One region of the Sphingomonas cynarae genome, then DNA from elsewhere that is predicted to be linked to it. Evidence: riboswitches for the same ligand, from Rfam matches in the RefSeq annotation. Region 1 holds a riboswitch; the other holds the start of a gene.

Evidence for each region. A riboswitch is a leader RNA that binds a small molecule or an ion and turns the genes downstream of it on or off. The one in region 1 is predicted to bind cobalamin.
Region 2: it holds a riboswitch for cobalamin, as region 1 does, so the genes downstream of both, cobW (cobalamin biosynthesis protein CobW) here and ABD719_RS01755 (TonB-dependent receptor plug domain-containing protein) in region 1, are expected to answer to the same signal.

The regions. Positions count from the first base shown of each region.
Region 1 is NZ_BAABBF010000001.1:365,657-373,311, forward strand. Features, by position in the region: gene ABD719_RS01725 (NADPH-dependent FMN reductase) at 1-242, shown strand, start outside; gene ABD719_RS01730 (hypothetical protein) at 493-891, opposite strand; gene ABD719_RS01735 (queuosine precursor transporter) at 920-1,594, opposite strand; gene ABD719_RS01740 (NupC/NupG family nucleoside CNT transporter) at 1,720-3,054, shown strand; gene ABD719_RS01745 (hypothetical protein) at 3,125-3,892, opposite strand; gene ABD719_RS01750 (Ros/MucR family transcriptional regulator) at 4,269-4,769, shown strand; cobalamin riboswitch at 5,014-5,236, shown strand; gene ABD719_RS01755 (TonB-dependent receptor plug domain-containing protein) at 5,436-7,391, shown strand; gene ABD719_RS01760 (ABC transporter substrate-binding protein) at 7,375-7,655, opposite strand, start outside.
Region 2 is NZ_BAABBF010000004.1:314,970-322,624, forward strand. Features, by position in the region: gene ABD719_RS10710 (precorrin-8X methylmutase) at 1-396, opposite strand, end outside; gene ABD719_RS10715 (cobalamin biosynthesis protein CobG) at 386-1,513, opposite strand; gene cobN (cobaltochelatase subunit CobN) at 1,510-4,752, opposite strand; gene cobW (cobalamin biosynthesis protein CobW) at 4,761-5,834, opposite strand; cobalamin riboswitch at 6,013-6,239, opposite strand; gene ABD719_RS10730 (DUF6894 family protein) at 6,407-6,658, shown strand; gene ABD719_RS10735 (amidohydrolase family protein) at 6,688-7,655, opposite strand, start outside.

The sequences.
Region 1 (7,655 bases):
CGGTCGGGCTGATCGCCACCGCCTATGGCTGGCAGGCGACCGGATCGACGATCGCGGCGTTGCGCTCGATCGTCCATGCGTTGCGTGGCTGGCCGACCCCGTTCGCCGCCGCGATCAACACGCAGGTGACCCGGTTCGACGACGATGGCGGCGCCAGCGACCCCGCGGTGGTAGAGCAGTTGCGGCTGGTCGGCCGACAGGTCGCCCGCTTCGCCCCACTGGCGGCGGCGATGCCGGGTTAGGGGCGATTCTCGGTCGATGCCATCCAAGGACCGCCCTGTTGCGGTCCTGACCGCCACGGCGCTGTCGATGACGTGCGCGGCGTTTGCCGCTGGTCGAAGCCACGCCAAACGGCGTTCCGGCACGGTCCTTGATGGCGGTAATTGACCATTCGATGCCGGCTCTCGCTGTGATGCAAAACTCAAAAGTTTTGCATCAGGGCCGTCATCGTGGTCTTGGAATATGAGCGGGTTTTAAACGTTATAGCGCTTCTCAATTTGCTCGCGAAATAGAGAAAGCGTACTTTCGGACCAGCCACCATATCGCCGCAAAGACGATCGCGATCACAACCAAGGCGATACCCAATGCGGGACTATCATCTTGGCACGGTGCCGGCATGCCAGAGCATCCCCCCGCTTGCAAAACCATCATCAGCACGGGCATTCCTGGCACCACTAAGAACAGCACCGCCGCTAGCGGGCCAATTCCTTCTTCGGCGACCCGACGCAGAATCTTTCGATAATTTCTCATGGTTCCGCATACCTGCTTGCAGCAGCCAATCGCAATGACCGCTTTGATTAATGATGCAAAACTCACAAATTCCGCATCATTAGCTTTATGGCGTAAAATCAAGCAGATAGCCGATGCAGAATTTCGATGCACGACGAGCATATCAAGGTTGGGGTGATCGAACGGACCGTCAGGCCCGGTCCAGCCACCGCCCCAGCTTCACGAAAAAGGTGATCAGCAGCGGCACCAGCACGATCGACAGCACCACCTTGGTCAGCATCTGCCCCGCCATCAGCCCGGCGATCGGGCGTTCGCCGAGGAACGAGATGGTGATGAACAGCAGCGTGTCGACCACCTGGCTGACGATGCTGGCGATCATGCCGCGCAGCCAGATCAGCCGCCCGCCCCCCTCCGGCCGGTGCGACAGGCGCGCGAAGATCACGACGTTCAGCGTCTGCGAGATGCCATAGGATACCAGCCCCGCCAGCATCATCCGCGAGCTTTGTCCGACCACGACCGGGAACGCCTCGATCGCGGGCGGGTACATGCCGGGATCGTGCGGCAGCGCCAGCACCAGCTGGATCAGCGCCGCCGACACCAGCAGCGGGATGAACCCCAGCCGCACCAGCCGCGTCGCCGTCGCCTGCCCGTGCAGCTGCGCCACCGCGCTTGACATGGCGACCAGCAGCAGGAAGGCGAAGATGCCCGCCTCCACCGCCAGCGGCCCCAGCGCGACCTGCTTCACCCCCAGCACGCCCGCCATGCACACCATGCCGCCGTACAGCACTGCCAGCACGAACAGCGACCGGGTGATGACGTATGTCGGCGCGGATTGCGGGTCGGCGGCGGAATCGGGGCTATTCATCGGCGATTGCTAGCGCATCGCGGCGCCACGTCAAATCGCTGGCCCCGTCGCTATACGCCTGTATGGTGGATCACCGCGCAGCCGGCGGCCGCGTTCCACATGACATTGGCTTACGCGGAACCCTGATGAATCGTTTCCTGATCGGCATCGCCGGTATTCTCGTCATCCTCGGCATCGCGGTGGCCCTGTCGACGGATCGGCGCGCGATCCGGCTGCGCGTCGTCGGCGCCGCCTTCGCGCTGCAATCGCTGATCGCGGTGATGGTGCTGTACTGGGGGCCGGGGCGCGCGGCGCTCGCCACCGCGTCGCAAGGGGTGGCGGCGCTGCTCGGCTATTCGCAGCGCGGCACCGAATTCCTGTTCGGCAACCTCGCCAGTCCCGCGATCGGCGGCACCAGCTTCGCGATCGCGGCGCTGCCGGTCATCATCTTCTTCGCCAGCCTCGTCTCGATCCTCTATTATCTGGGGGTGATGCAGTTCGTGGTGCGCTGGGTCGGCGGCGGCATCGAATGGGTGATCGGCACCTCCAAGGTGGAATCGCTGTGCGCGGCGGCGAACATCTTCGTCGGCCAGTCCGAATCGCCGCTCGTCATCCGCCCCTATCTGGCCGGGCTGACGCCGCCGCAGGTCTTCACGGTGATGACCAGCGGCATGGCGGGCGTGGCGGGGACGATCCTGGCGGCCTATGCCTCGATGGGCATCCGCATCGATTTCCTGTTGGCGGCCAGTTTCATGGCGGCGCCGGGCGGCATCCTGATGGCCAAGATCATCATGCCCGACCGCACCGTGCCGCCGGAGGGCGAACTGCCACTGGGCGACCTGCCCGACGAGAACCGGCAGATCCATCTCGCCGAAACACGGATGAGTGGCGCCGGCCCCGCCTCGCTGCCGATCGAGGGAACCCCGGGCGAGCCCCTGCCCGAGGCGAGCCACGACGAGGAAAAGCCCGCCAACCTCATCATGGCCGCCGCGCAGGGTGCGCAGACCGGCGTGCGGCTGGCGGTGGCGGTCGGCGCGATGGTGCTCGCGTTCGTCGCGCTCGTGGCGCTCGCCAACGGGTTGCTCGGCGGGGTGGGGCGCTGGTTCGGGATCGCCGACCTGTCGTTCCAGGGGCTGCTCGGCTATGTCTTCGCGCCGGTCATGGTGTTGCTCAACGTGCCGTGGAGCGAGGCGGGGATCGCCGGCGGCCTGTTCGGGCAGAAGATCGTGCTGAACGAGTTCGTCGCCTATATCGATCTCGGCAAGCAGGCGGCGGTCCTGTCGCCGCATACCGTCGCGGTCGTGACGTTCGCGTTGTGCGGCTTCGCCAATTTCTCGTCGATCGCGATCCAGATGGCGGTGACCGGCAGCCTGGCGCCCAACCAGCGCCCGGTGATCGCCCGGCTCGGCATCCGCGCGCTCGTGGCGGGCAGTCTCGCGAACCTGATGTCGGCGGCGCTGGCGGGCCTGCTGCTGACCTGACCGGCTTTCCGCCCCGTCCGAACTACCCACCCGAATGTTTCCCGCGGGAAACATTCGGGTGGGGCAGCGATCAGGCTATATCCCGCACCGTCGCGCTCGTCTCCAGCACATGCACGCCGGTGACGATGCCGTGCGGGTTCATATACGCCTCCGCTTCGGCCGATGCGGCCATGTGGTCGTAATCCGCCGCGATCGGGCTGACATGGCGCAGCGCGGCGCCATCGACCACCCCGGTCTTGAATCCGCGCTTCGCCGCCAGCACCGGCCATACCATGTCGACCCCCCAGCCGAACCGGAGGCTGGGCATCGGCAGCGTCAGGTCGAACACCTCGCGCCGCAATGCGATGATCGGCCCGATCTCTGCATAGTTGGTCTGGCGCACCAGCACGCCGTGCTGCCGCTTGGTGATGCGGTGGCTCCAGTAGGAAAAGGCGCGCTGCGCCGGCCCGGCAATCTTAAGCTCGGCATATTCCGCCAGGGCGATGAAAGTATCGGTGAAATGCTCGGGCAGTTCGACATCGTCGTCCACCATGATGACCCAGTCGAACCGCGACAGGTCGTGGCGTTCGAGCAGGACGTTGACGTTGTCGAGCTTGCCCAGTTTCTCCACGCCCTTGCTGTCGAAGGTCATGCGGTGCCGCGTGCTGGCCATCTGTTCGTAGATGCGATCGAGCGAGCCGGGCCGTCGGGGCGACTGCACGCCGACGACGAGGATCGCGAGACCGGGCAGGTCGGCATAGAAGGACGACCGGCGCAGGCGTTCCAGCTTCGGCCGGATCGCGCGATCGGCCAACACGTCCTCGACCCGTGAGGTATAGGGGCCGATGCGGCGTGCCACTGCCCGTCTGAGCCGCTGGTGAAAAGTGATATGCCGTCTCCCCGATGCCGGGTCGGCGGCCCCGTGCCGCCCTTCGCCGCCCGCCGCCGCCGCCCCTGGCTGGATGGCTGCTCTATCAATACCGCGCCATCCCGCCAAGCACCGGCTGCGGCGATCCCGTGCCGCCCCGGCACGCCGCCCTGTCGTGACCTGTGGCCCGCCGATACGGGATCGGGATCGTTCGTTGCATTCATCTACGGGTAACATGATCGATCTGTGTGGTTATTCGCACCGCATCGGCCTTTTTGCCGTTCGATATTGGGATTGACCATTTCTGATCTGTATATTGACGGCACCTGTTGCTACGTTACGGGGGGTGGTGATGAAGGAGCATATCATGTCCGACGAAAACCCTGACAACAACGCGGTGGAACTGGCTATCGAGCTGACGATTGCTTGGCTGGGCAATCCCAACACTCGCATTTCTGCCGAAGAGGTGCCGGCGTTCCTTGGCAAGATGCACGAGACGGTGTCGACGCTGCTCGGTACGGGCGTCCAGCCCGCGGCCCCGGCCGAACCGGCGGGTGATTTCACCCCCGCGGTCACCGCCCGCAAGTCGTTGGCGTCGAAGGATCACATCATCTCGATGATCGACGGCAAGCCGTACAAGACGCTGCGCCGGCACCTGGCGACCCATGGGCTGACCCCGGCAGAATATCGTGACCGCTATGGCCTGAAGCCAGACTATCCGATGGTTGCCGAGAATTATTCGGAAAGCCGTCGCGCGATGGCCAAGAAGATCGGCCTCGGCCGCAAGCCCGGTGCGCGCAAGGCGGACGAAAACGCCGCCCCGGCCCCGGCCCGCCGTCGCAAGGCGGACGCTCCCGCCGGCGAATGACCCGTCGGGTCGCCGGCGCCCGTCGCCGTGCGACCAGTCGATCGACACCCGTGCCGGGACACCCCCGGCGCGGGTGTCGTCATGTTAGGGCGATGGCGTTTCGATCATGATGGCACTGGCGTGCCCGGTTTCGTCATCGCTTCGCGACGCTCGCGATGACGCCGGGGGCTTGGCCGCGTCCCAAAATCGCGTTGGCGTCCGTGCCGCATTGCGGTAGGGCGCCGCCGGACCACGACGAATGTCGCGGTCCATCGATCGTGCCGGTGTCCCGAAAGGGGCTTGAATGTGGAATGCGGTGCGGAGGGCTCGCCCTCCCAATCCGCAGCTGTCCCTGCAACTGTCAGCGGCGAGCGAGACGTACGGGCCCGGCCAATCGGTCGGGCGGCCACTGGATCACCCGATCCGGGAAGGCGTAGGTCGAGCCTTGACCCGTGAGCCAGGAGACCTGCCGGCACCGTCGCTCATGCTTTGGTCCAGGGGTTGGCCGGGGCACGGACAGGATTCCGTTCGAGCGACGAACATGGCGGCCGGGGCCGCGACGGGACTGGAGCAGCCGGGCGTCGCGTCCGCCGGGCGCGCATCGGTCCCGGTGTTCGCGCGTGCCCATGGGGTGCGGGCGGAAACGGCCCCGCGTCCGCGTCGTCCGATGGCGCGGGGGGACTGTTCATGAAGACCATCGTTTCACTGCTGGCGTCGGCCGCCATCGGCCTTGCCGCCGCGCCTGCCGCCGCCCGGCCTGCCACCGTGCAGGGCGATCCGACCCTGCCGACCCGCGATGCGGCGGGCAACGAGATCGTCGTCACCGCCTCGCGCTCGGGGGAGGGCACGCCGGTCGCCGATCTGCCCGCCTCGGTGACGCTGCTCGATGCCGCCGCGTTGCAGGAGCGTCAGACCCGGATCGTGTCGGACATTCTGCGCGACGTGCCGGGGCTGGCGGTCAGCCGTACCGGCGGGGTCGGCGGGATGACGCAGGTGCGCATCCGCGGCAGCGAGAGCAACCATGTGCTGGTCCTGATCGACGGCATCGAGGTGTCCGACCCCTTTCAGGGCGAATATGATTTCGGCACGCTGATCGCGGACGAGGCGGCGCGGATCGAGGTGTTGCGCGGCCAGCAATCGTCGCTCTACGGCTCCGACGCGATCGGCGGCGTCATCCAGTACATCACGCTGACCGGCCGCGAGCGGCCCGGCGTCTCGCTGCGCGCGGAAGGTGGCTCGTTCGGCACCGCCGCCGGCGGCGCCCGGATCGCGGGGGCGGGCGACACGGTCGATTATGCGGTGTCCGGCTCGGTCTATCACACCGGCGGCACGCCCACCGCGCGCGGCGGCAGTCGCGATATCGGATCGACCAGCGTCGGCACCACCGCCAAGGCGACATGGACGCCGTCGTCCACCTTCAAGCTGACCGGTGTCGGCCGCTACAGCTATACCGATGCCGACAACAACGATCCGGCGACCAGCGGGCCGCTGTTCGGCTACACCGTCGACAGCCCGGGCGTCCATTCGCGCGTGCAGGGCTTCTACGGTCTCGCCCGCGCCGAACTGGCCCTGGCGGACGGGCGCTGGACCAGTGCGCTGACCGGGCAGTTCGCCGATACGAACCGCAAGGGCTATGGCAGCACCGGGCTGGCGAACGGCAATAGCGGCCGCCGCTACAAGGGCTCGTTCGAGACGAGCTACCGGATCGATACCGGTGCGCTGGTCAGCCGGATCACCGGCGCGGTCGATTACGAGCGGGAATCGTTCCGCAACCTTACCCCCGGCGGCTTCGCCTTCACCGGCCGCCGCGCGACCGAGAACTGGGGCTTCGTCGGCCAGTATGAAGGCAATGTCGGCGATGCGCTGTCGCTCGGCGCGTCGGTGCGGCACGACCGCAACGACCGGTTCGCCGATCCCACCACCTTCCGTCTCCAGGCCGGTTACCGGCTGCCGTTCGGTCTGCGCGCGCGCGGCGCCTATGGCACCGGCGTCAAGAATCCCGGCTATTTCGAGCTCTTCGGCTTTGCGGACGGCCGGTACATCGGCAATCCCGATCTGCGCCCCGAAAAGTCGAAGGGCTGGGAAGCGGGACTGGATCAGGAGATCGCGGGTGGCCGCGCGACGGTGGGCGCGACGTATTTCGAAAGCAGGCTGGAAGACGAGATATTCACCACCTTCCTCGCCCCCGATTTCCTCGCTTCTCCCAGCAACCGCACCACCCGGTCACGCCAGCACGGCGTGGAGGCGTTCGTGTCTGCCCGTCCGATCGACCAGCTCCGTTTCGATCTGGCCTATACCTATCTCAAGGCGCGCGAGGACGGCACGGTCGAGGTGCGCCGCCCGAAGCACGTCGCCAGCCTGAACACCACGGTGTTCAGTCGCGACAAGCGTTTCGCCGGCACGCTGACGTTGCGCTACAACGGCCGGCAGGACGATGTGGCGTTCATCGACCCCAGCTTCGTGCCGGTGCGCGTGTCGTTGCGCGAATATGCGCTGGTCAATCTGAACGCGGAATACCGGCTGACCGATCGCCTGTCGGTGTTCGGCCGGGTCGAAAACCTGCTCGCCGAACGCTATGAGGAGGTGTTCAGCTTCGCGACGCCGGGCCGTGCCGCCTATGGCGGGGTCAGGGCGTCGTTCTGACCGGGCGTGCGGGGCCGCGCCGGTCGGCGGCGCGGACCTGCGCGGCGAGCAGCGCGACCGCGCGGGCATAGGCGGGGCCGCCGCACACCGTCAGCGGCTGCGGGATGTACAGCCGCCGCGCGGGCGGCACCGCCGCGTCCAGCACCGGGTGATGCAGCGCCGCGGTGCCGCGATCGGTGGCCACCCGCGTATCCGCCTCCATCACTAGGAAGGCGGGGCGTGCCAGCGCCATCTCTTCCAGCGACAAGGTCGACAGCGGGGGGC
Region 2 (7,655 bases), on a different contig from region 1:
TACCACCGCCCCGGCCAGATGCGGTCGCCACAATTCCAGCGCGGCGGCGGACCGCGTGGTGCCCATCGCGGCGGCGAGCGCCGGCACCTGGGGGTCGTGAAGCGGGCACAGCACGGCATTGCCGGCGGGCAGCCGGGCACGGGTGATCCCCTCGCTCACCATCCGCGCATCGCACAGGATCGGGGCGCCATCGCGCAACGCCGCGCGCGCCGTGGCGGCGAAACCGGCGGAGAAGCGGATCGAGCGGGCAAGATCGACCAGCCCGGCGGCGTGGATCATTCGAACCGCCACCGGTTCCTCGTCGGCGGTGAAGCCGGCCAGATCGGCCTCGGCCCGGATGATGGCGAAGGAGCGGCGATAGATGGCGGCGCCGTCGGTTTCATAGCTATGGGGCACAGGCGATACTTCCGAAAAGGGCGGATAACTGGTCGGGGGCAAGCCCGGTCATCACCGGCGGATCGCCGGCACGGGCGTGGCGGGCGAGGTCGAAACGGCCGTCGCGGCCGGTCAGCACGATATCGGCCGGCAGCGCCCGTGCGCAGCCCTTGGCGCAACCGGAGACGTGCAGCCGGTCGGTCACGAACGGCGCCAGCCGGATCGCCAGCGACCGTGTCGCGACGCTGGCCTGCGGGCAGGCGGGCGCACCGACACAGGCGTCGATCGCCAGCAGGCGGGGATCGGGGCGGGGCAGACCGGCGGTACCGGGCGCCACCCCTTCGAGGATCAGCCGCCGCCACGGCGTCAGCCGCACGCCGGTCAGCCCCGGCAACCCGGCCAGGGCCAGCGCCGCCGATGCGTCGATCCGCCCGAACGGCAGGCCGATCGCCGTGCCGAGTGGATGCGCCCCGATCGGCGGTGGCGCCGCGCGCGCGGCGGGGGCGAGTGTGCCGATCGCCCATCCGGGCAGCGGCGCGGCATGGCGCGCCATCCGCCCCGCCGCGATGCCGTCGCTGGCGACGAACCAGCGGGCCAAGGCGATCAGCGCGGTCGCTTCGGCACCCGGCGACACCGCCGCCCCGGTCGCCTGTCCATCCGCGCGGACCATCAATCCGCCATCGCGGCCACGCTCGATCCTGAAATCGGCGGGACTGTCGGCCAGTGTCAGCGCCGCACCGGCATCGATCGCGATCCCGACCTTGCCCGGCAGCGGCGGCAGGTCGTCCAGCCGGTCGTACAGCGCCGCAGCGATCCGGTGGGTGTCGTCGCCCGGCCGCCAGTCGGGGGCGAGCAGCACCGATCGGGCATCGCGCACCGGATCGGGATCGACCAGCCCGATCGCGATCAGCGCGCCACGCGCCGCATCGCAGGTGGCAGGGGCCAGCCCGCGCAATTGCAGGCCCGCCCGGCTGGTCAGGTCGATCGCGCCGTTGCCATGCTCCTGCGCCACCTCGCCCATCACCCGCCACTGCGCGATCGTCATCCGCCCGAACGGCGGCCTGACGCGCAGGAGCAGCCCGTCGCCCGCCGCCATCGGCGCCCAGGCGGTGGGGCACCATCCGCGCACGATCGTCATGCGATGTCCGCCAAGATCGAGTTGCGCCGCGTCGGCCACAGGCCCGACCGGTGCAGCGCCGCGAACCGCGCGCACAAGGCCGCCAGCGCCGCCGGATTGGCCGCCGCCATGAAGGCACGCACGTCGTCGCGGCCCAGCGTGGCATCGTGGTACAGGTCGATCAGTTCCGGCCCGACCACCCCCGCCAGATGCGCGAAGCTGCCGAGATGATCGAGCGTCGCCGCGATCTCCGCCGCGCCGCGATAGCCGTGGCGCATCATGCCGTCGATCCAGGCCGGCTGGGCGGCGCGGGCGCGCACCACCCGCGCCACTTCCTCGCGCAACGCCCTGGCGCGCGGACGGGCGGGATCGCGCGCATCGAGGTGATAGAGCGCGGCATTGCCCCCCGTCACGCCCTGCGCGGCGGCGAAGCCCGCCTCGTGCCCCGCATAATCGGCGGCAAGCAGCAGATCGGTTTCGGGCAGGTCCTGCATGTGGACGAAGGCGTCGGCGGCGGCGACCCGCGCGCGCAGCCCCGCCGCATCCGGTACGCCCTCCGCGTCGAAGGCATGGGACGATGCCGCCAGCCATGCCTCGCCCGCGTGCCGCCGCGCGTCATCGGTATAGGTGTCGCCCGCCTCCTCGATCCCCAGCCCGTAGCGGCCGGGGGCGGGGCCATAGACGCGGGGGGCCGGCGCATGGCCGACGAACGGGTTCCAGTCCGCCGGCTCGTCGCGCGTCGCCAGCGCCCGCACCGCCTGTCCGAACAGCGCGCACAGCGGCGCGAAGGTGTCGCGGAACAGCCCGGACACCCGCAGCGTCACATCGATGCGCGGCCGGTCGGTCATCGCCAGCGGCAGGATCTCGACCCCGGTCACCCGGCCCGATCCCATGTCCCATACCGGCGCGGCGCCCAGCAGGTGGAGCGCCATCGCGAAATCCTCGCCCGCGGTGCGCATCGTCGCCGATCCCCACAGGTCGACCACCAGCGTCCGCAGATAGTCACCGTGGTCCTGCAGATGCCGCCGCACCAGTTCGTCGGCCAGCCGCTGCCCCTGCATATGCGCCGCACGCGACGGGATGGCACGTGGGTCCAGCGTATAGAGATTGCGCCCGGTCGGCAGCACGTCGCCGCCGCCACCACTCCCACCACGGTACGGCGATCCGGCCGGCCCCGGCGCCACCCAACGCCCCGCCAGCGCCGCCTCCAGCCCCGCCCGCTCCGCCGCGCCGCAGGCACCGGTGCCGAACACATGCAGGCCGTCGCCGAAGCGGCTGTCCTTCACGTCGCACACGAACGCGTCGATCCGGGCGATCGCCTCCGTCGCGCTGCCGGCGTCGGCCAGCCCCAGTTCGGCGGACAGGCCGATCGCCTGTGCCTCGGCGGCGATATCGGCCTGCAACCGGTCGCGCCGGGCGGGGTCGAGCCCGTCGGCGGTCGAGAATTCGTCGAGCAGCAGTTCCAGCCGGCCCAGCCCCGCACCGCTGCCCGCCGTGACCAGCGGCGGCGGCAGGTGGCCGATCGTGACCGCGCCGATCCGTCGCTTCGCCTGCGCCGCCTCGCCCGGATCGTTGACGATGAAGGGATAGACGACCGGCAGGGGACCGGTCAGCGCCTCGGGCCAGCAGTCATCGGACAGTGCCACCGCCTTGCCCGGCAGCCATTCCAGCGTGCCGTGCGCGCCCATATGCACCAGCGCGTCGATCCGCCGCGCGCGCAGCCACAGATAGAAGGCGACATAGGCGTGGCGCGGCACCCGGCTCAGGTCGTGATAGTCGTCGCTCCGCGCCGCCGGCTGCCCTCGCTCGGGTTGCAGCGCGACCAGCGTGTCGCCGCGCATCGTCGCGGCGAAGGCGAACGTGCCGTCGCCGGCATCGGGATCGTCCTCCGCGTCACCCCATGCTTCGGCCAGTTGGTCCCGCAGAGCCACCGGCAACCGCGCGAGCGCCGCGCGATAGTCGTCCAGCGGCCAGTGCAACCGCTCGACGGCCAGCGCGGTGGCCAGCGGCGCGCCACCCGTCATCGCCTCCGCCGATGCCAGCGCGTCGAGCCCGACCGCATGGGCCATCTGATGATGCTTGCCCGGATAGGTCGACAGCACCAGGGCGACGCGCCGGTCGACGGGGGCGGTCCGTGCCAGCTTCACCCATGCCGCCACCCGGTCGACGATCGCTGCGACCCGCGCGGGATCGGCCCGGTGCGCGTGGCGCGCATAATGCAGCACCGGGTCGCGCAGCCGTTCCTGCTTGAAGCTGACGACGCCGGCGAACAGGCGTCCATCGATCTCGGGCAGCACGACGTGCATCGCCAGATCGGCGGGCGACAGGCCACGTGCGCTGATCGCCCAGTCCCGCGCGGTCGAGGTGGCGAGCGCCACCTGCAGCACCGGCACCCCGGCCGCGTCGAGCGGCGACGCGTCGCCGGCATCGCCCCGCCCGGAAAAGGCGGTGGCGTTGACGATCGCCGCAGGGGCCAGTGCCGTCACCCAGCGCGCCAGCCAGCCACGGGCCGCCGGCTCCTTCAGCGACGGCACGAACAGCGCGACCGGATCGAAGCCGCGCGCCGCCAGCGCCCGTTGCAACGCCGCGATCGGATCGAGATCGGCGGCGAGCAGATAGGATCGATAGAAGATCAGCAGGATACGTCCGGCGGATCCGGTTTCCGGCTGCATCATCGCGGCGGCAGGGCAGGTGACGCCCCCGTCGTTACTCCAGGCGCCGACGTTCGCCGGCGCGGCGGCCATGCGTACCGGTCCGCTGTAGAGCCCGGCCGCCGCCGCCAGTTCCGCCAGCGCCGCCTGTGCCGCCGCCGCGCCCCCCGCGTCGCACGTTGTCGCCAGCCGTTGCCGCGTCGCCGGCGCCACCGTCGATGCCGCCGCCAGCCGGTCGTCCTCGCGCCCGTCCGCGGCCAGCACCGCCAGCGCGATCCCGCGTGACCGGGCAAGCTGCTCCACCTGTTGCAATCCATAGGACCAGTAGGACCGCCCGCCGATCAGCCGGATCAGGATGGCCTTCGCCCCCGACAGGGTGGCATCGACATAGGTGTCGACCGACAGCGGATGGGTGAGGTCGGCCAGATTGGCGAGGCGCAGCGACGGCAGCGTCGCGCCGCCCGCTGCCGCCGCATGCCACCCCGCCGCGAAGGCGCCCAGATCGCTGTCGGAGAAGGAGAGGACGACGAGATCGGCGGGCGGCTGACCCAGATCGCGCGGGGTCGCCGTTTCCTCCAGCCCGTGGCTCTCCCGAAAGACGACGTGCATCGTGCCGCTCAGCCGTTCAGCACGGCCCCGATCGTGGCGGCATCGATCCGGTCATGCTCGGCGATCACGACCAGCGTGGTGCGTCGTGCCTCGTCCATTCGCCAAGGCCGGTCATACTGGATGCGGACCCGGGCGCCGACCGCCTGCACCAGCAGCCGCATCGGCTTGCCGCGCACGGCGGCATAGCCCTTCACCCGCAGGATATCGTGATCGCGCGCCAGCGTCTCGATCCGGGCGACCAGCGTCGCGGGATCGTCGATCTCGCCGGCCGCGTGGACCAGACTGTCGAAATCGTCATGCTCGTGATCGTCCTCGCCGTCGTGGTGCGAGGGGCGGGCGGCGATATCGTCCTCCGCCGCCGCGTTCAGGCCGAGGATCACGGCGGGGTCGATCACGCCGTCCACCAGTTCGACGACGGGAACCGGGCGCGGCGCCTCCGCCGCGATCGTGGCGCGGGCGGCGGCGACGCCCTCCGGCCCGGCCAGATCGGCCTTGGTCAGCAGGACGATATCGGCGCAGGCCAGCTGGTCCTCGAACACCTCGGACAGCGGGGTCTCGTGGTCGATGCCCGGATCGGCCGCCCGCTGCGCTGCCAGCGCGGCCAGATCGGGGGCGAAGCGCCCGGCGGCGACCGCCTCCGCATCGGCCAGCGCGATCACGCCGTCGACGGTGATGCGCGATCGGATCGCCGGCCAGTCGAACGCCTTCAGCAACGGCTTGGGAAGCGCCAGTCCGGATGTCTCGATCAGGATATGGTCGGGGCGCGGCGTCATCGCCAGCAGGTGTTCGACCGTGGGAATGAAGTCGTCCGCCACGGTGCAGCAGATGCAGCCATTGGCCAGCTCGACCACGTTTTCCGCCGGGCAATCGGGGATCGCGCAGCCCTTCAATATGTCGCCGTCGATGCCCAGCGTGCCGAATTCGTTGACGACCACCGCCAGCCGGCGGCCGGCGGCATGGCGGATCAGATGGCTGATGAGCGTCGTCTTCCCCGCGCCCAGGAATCCGGTGACGATGGTGACGGGAACCTTGGCGAGATTCGGGGCGAGATTCGAAACAGGACTCTGTACGGAATCGGACACGGTGTTTCCTTCGCGAGCGCAGGCGACGACGAGGCGGCGGGGCTGCACGAAGGCCGATGGGCGAACGACGGACGGATGGCTCGAAGGCCGCCCGCAGCGCGCATCGATGCGACCCCGGCCGCATGGATTCGTCGCTCAGACGGAACACCGTGCCCCGGCCATCCCCTGGACCCGAGCAAGAGCGACCGTTACGTCGGCAGGTTTCCTGGCTCGCGGGTCGTCGTTCCGGTCACGGCCTTCCCAGCCGGGCGAACCCGATGCCAGTGGCCGCCTGTCCGTCGCCGGTCAGGCATGTGTCCGTCACTCGCCGCTTACAGTTGCAGGGACAGCCGCGGATTCGAAGCGTCGCTTCTCACCGCATTCCCATTTACGCCCTTGTCGGGCACCGACGCGATCTGATGGTCCGGTGGAACCGGGCCGATGCAGCGCTTACCGGGTGGCAACCGTCTTGCCAATCGCGTAACGGCCGAATTTCAGACACTCCGGTGCCGGATCGTCGATGGCGACATCGTACCGGAACCGGCCTTTTTCAGGTTAATGACACACTTGCCGTTTCCAACGATGTGCCGCGGATGATGCAATATTATTTCAGGCTGATGGGTCCCGGACGTGAGCGGATTCCCGTCGAGGCCGAAGGACTGGACGACGCGCGCAATGCCGCGGTCCGCTATCTCGGTGAGTATCTGTCCAGTCATCCGGGCTTTGCCGACGAGGGGCATTGGCAACTCAATGTCGAGAACGACGTCGGGCAATCGCTGCTGCATGTCATCATCGCCACGGTGGTGCCGCGCGGTTCGGGAACGGCCGGCGCGACCGGGAGCTGACGCTCCCGGGCCCGGCCCGTGACCGGATTTCAATAGAAACGGATATCGTCCAGCGTGACGCCCAGCGTCGCGCCGGGCGGTCGCGTCGCGCCGATCTCCACCGTCACGATGTCGGTGCCGGTCCACGCGGCGCCCGGTTTGCCGCCGCGTGCCACCGGACTTAACGTGGCCAACGGCACCTCCACGGTCTTCCAGCCGGCCGTGCCGTCGATACTGGTCGACCAGCTCCCGGTCGGCCCGTTCAGGCGCAGCGTGTACCGGCCGGGACCCATGATATCGAACCGCACGCCGCTGTATCCGCGCACGTCGACCGGGGTCACCGATCCACGCGTCAGCGGGATCGCGACACCCGCATAGGCATCGTCCTTCATCGCCATCCGCGCGGACAGCAGCAGCGCGTGGCCGCCCTCCGCGCGGGGCACGATCTGGCTGATCTCCACCGTCCGGTCGATCCCGCCATCGCCCGTCTCCAGCCGCAGCGTATCCAGCGTGCTGCGCCCGTCCGCCCGCTCGAAATCGTCGAGCAGGGGGGCGACCTTCACCGGCGGCAGGAATGTCGCACGGTTGCCGGCGGGCAGGGGCGGCGCGCCCTTGCCGAAGACGAGGCGGCCGTCGATCACTACCTGCGACACCTTGTGGACGTCGGCGATATCATCCCATGGGCGGCCGTCGATCAGGATCAGGTCGGCGCGCTTGCCGGCCGCGATCGTGCCGCGATCGCCGTCCAGCGCCATGATCCGCGCACTGGTGGCGGTGCCGGCGACCAGCGCCTGCGCCGGGGTCAGCCCGGCCCGCACCAGCAGTTCCAGTTCGCGCAACGTCGAGATGCCGTGCGGCGTATCGGGCATCCCCGCGTCCGTCCCCAGCCCGATCGGCACCCCCGCGTCGAACATCGTCTTCACATTGGCCAGCGCATGGCCGAACTTGGCGATGCCCTGTCGATAGCGCGGGGTGTTGGTATCCGCGGGCTTGCCCGCCTTGTCGGGGTCATAGACCG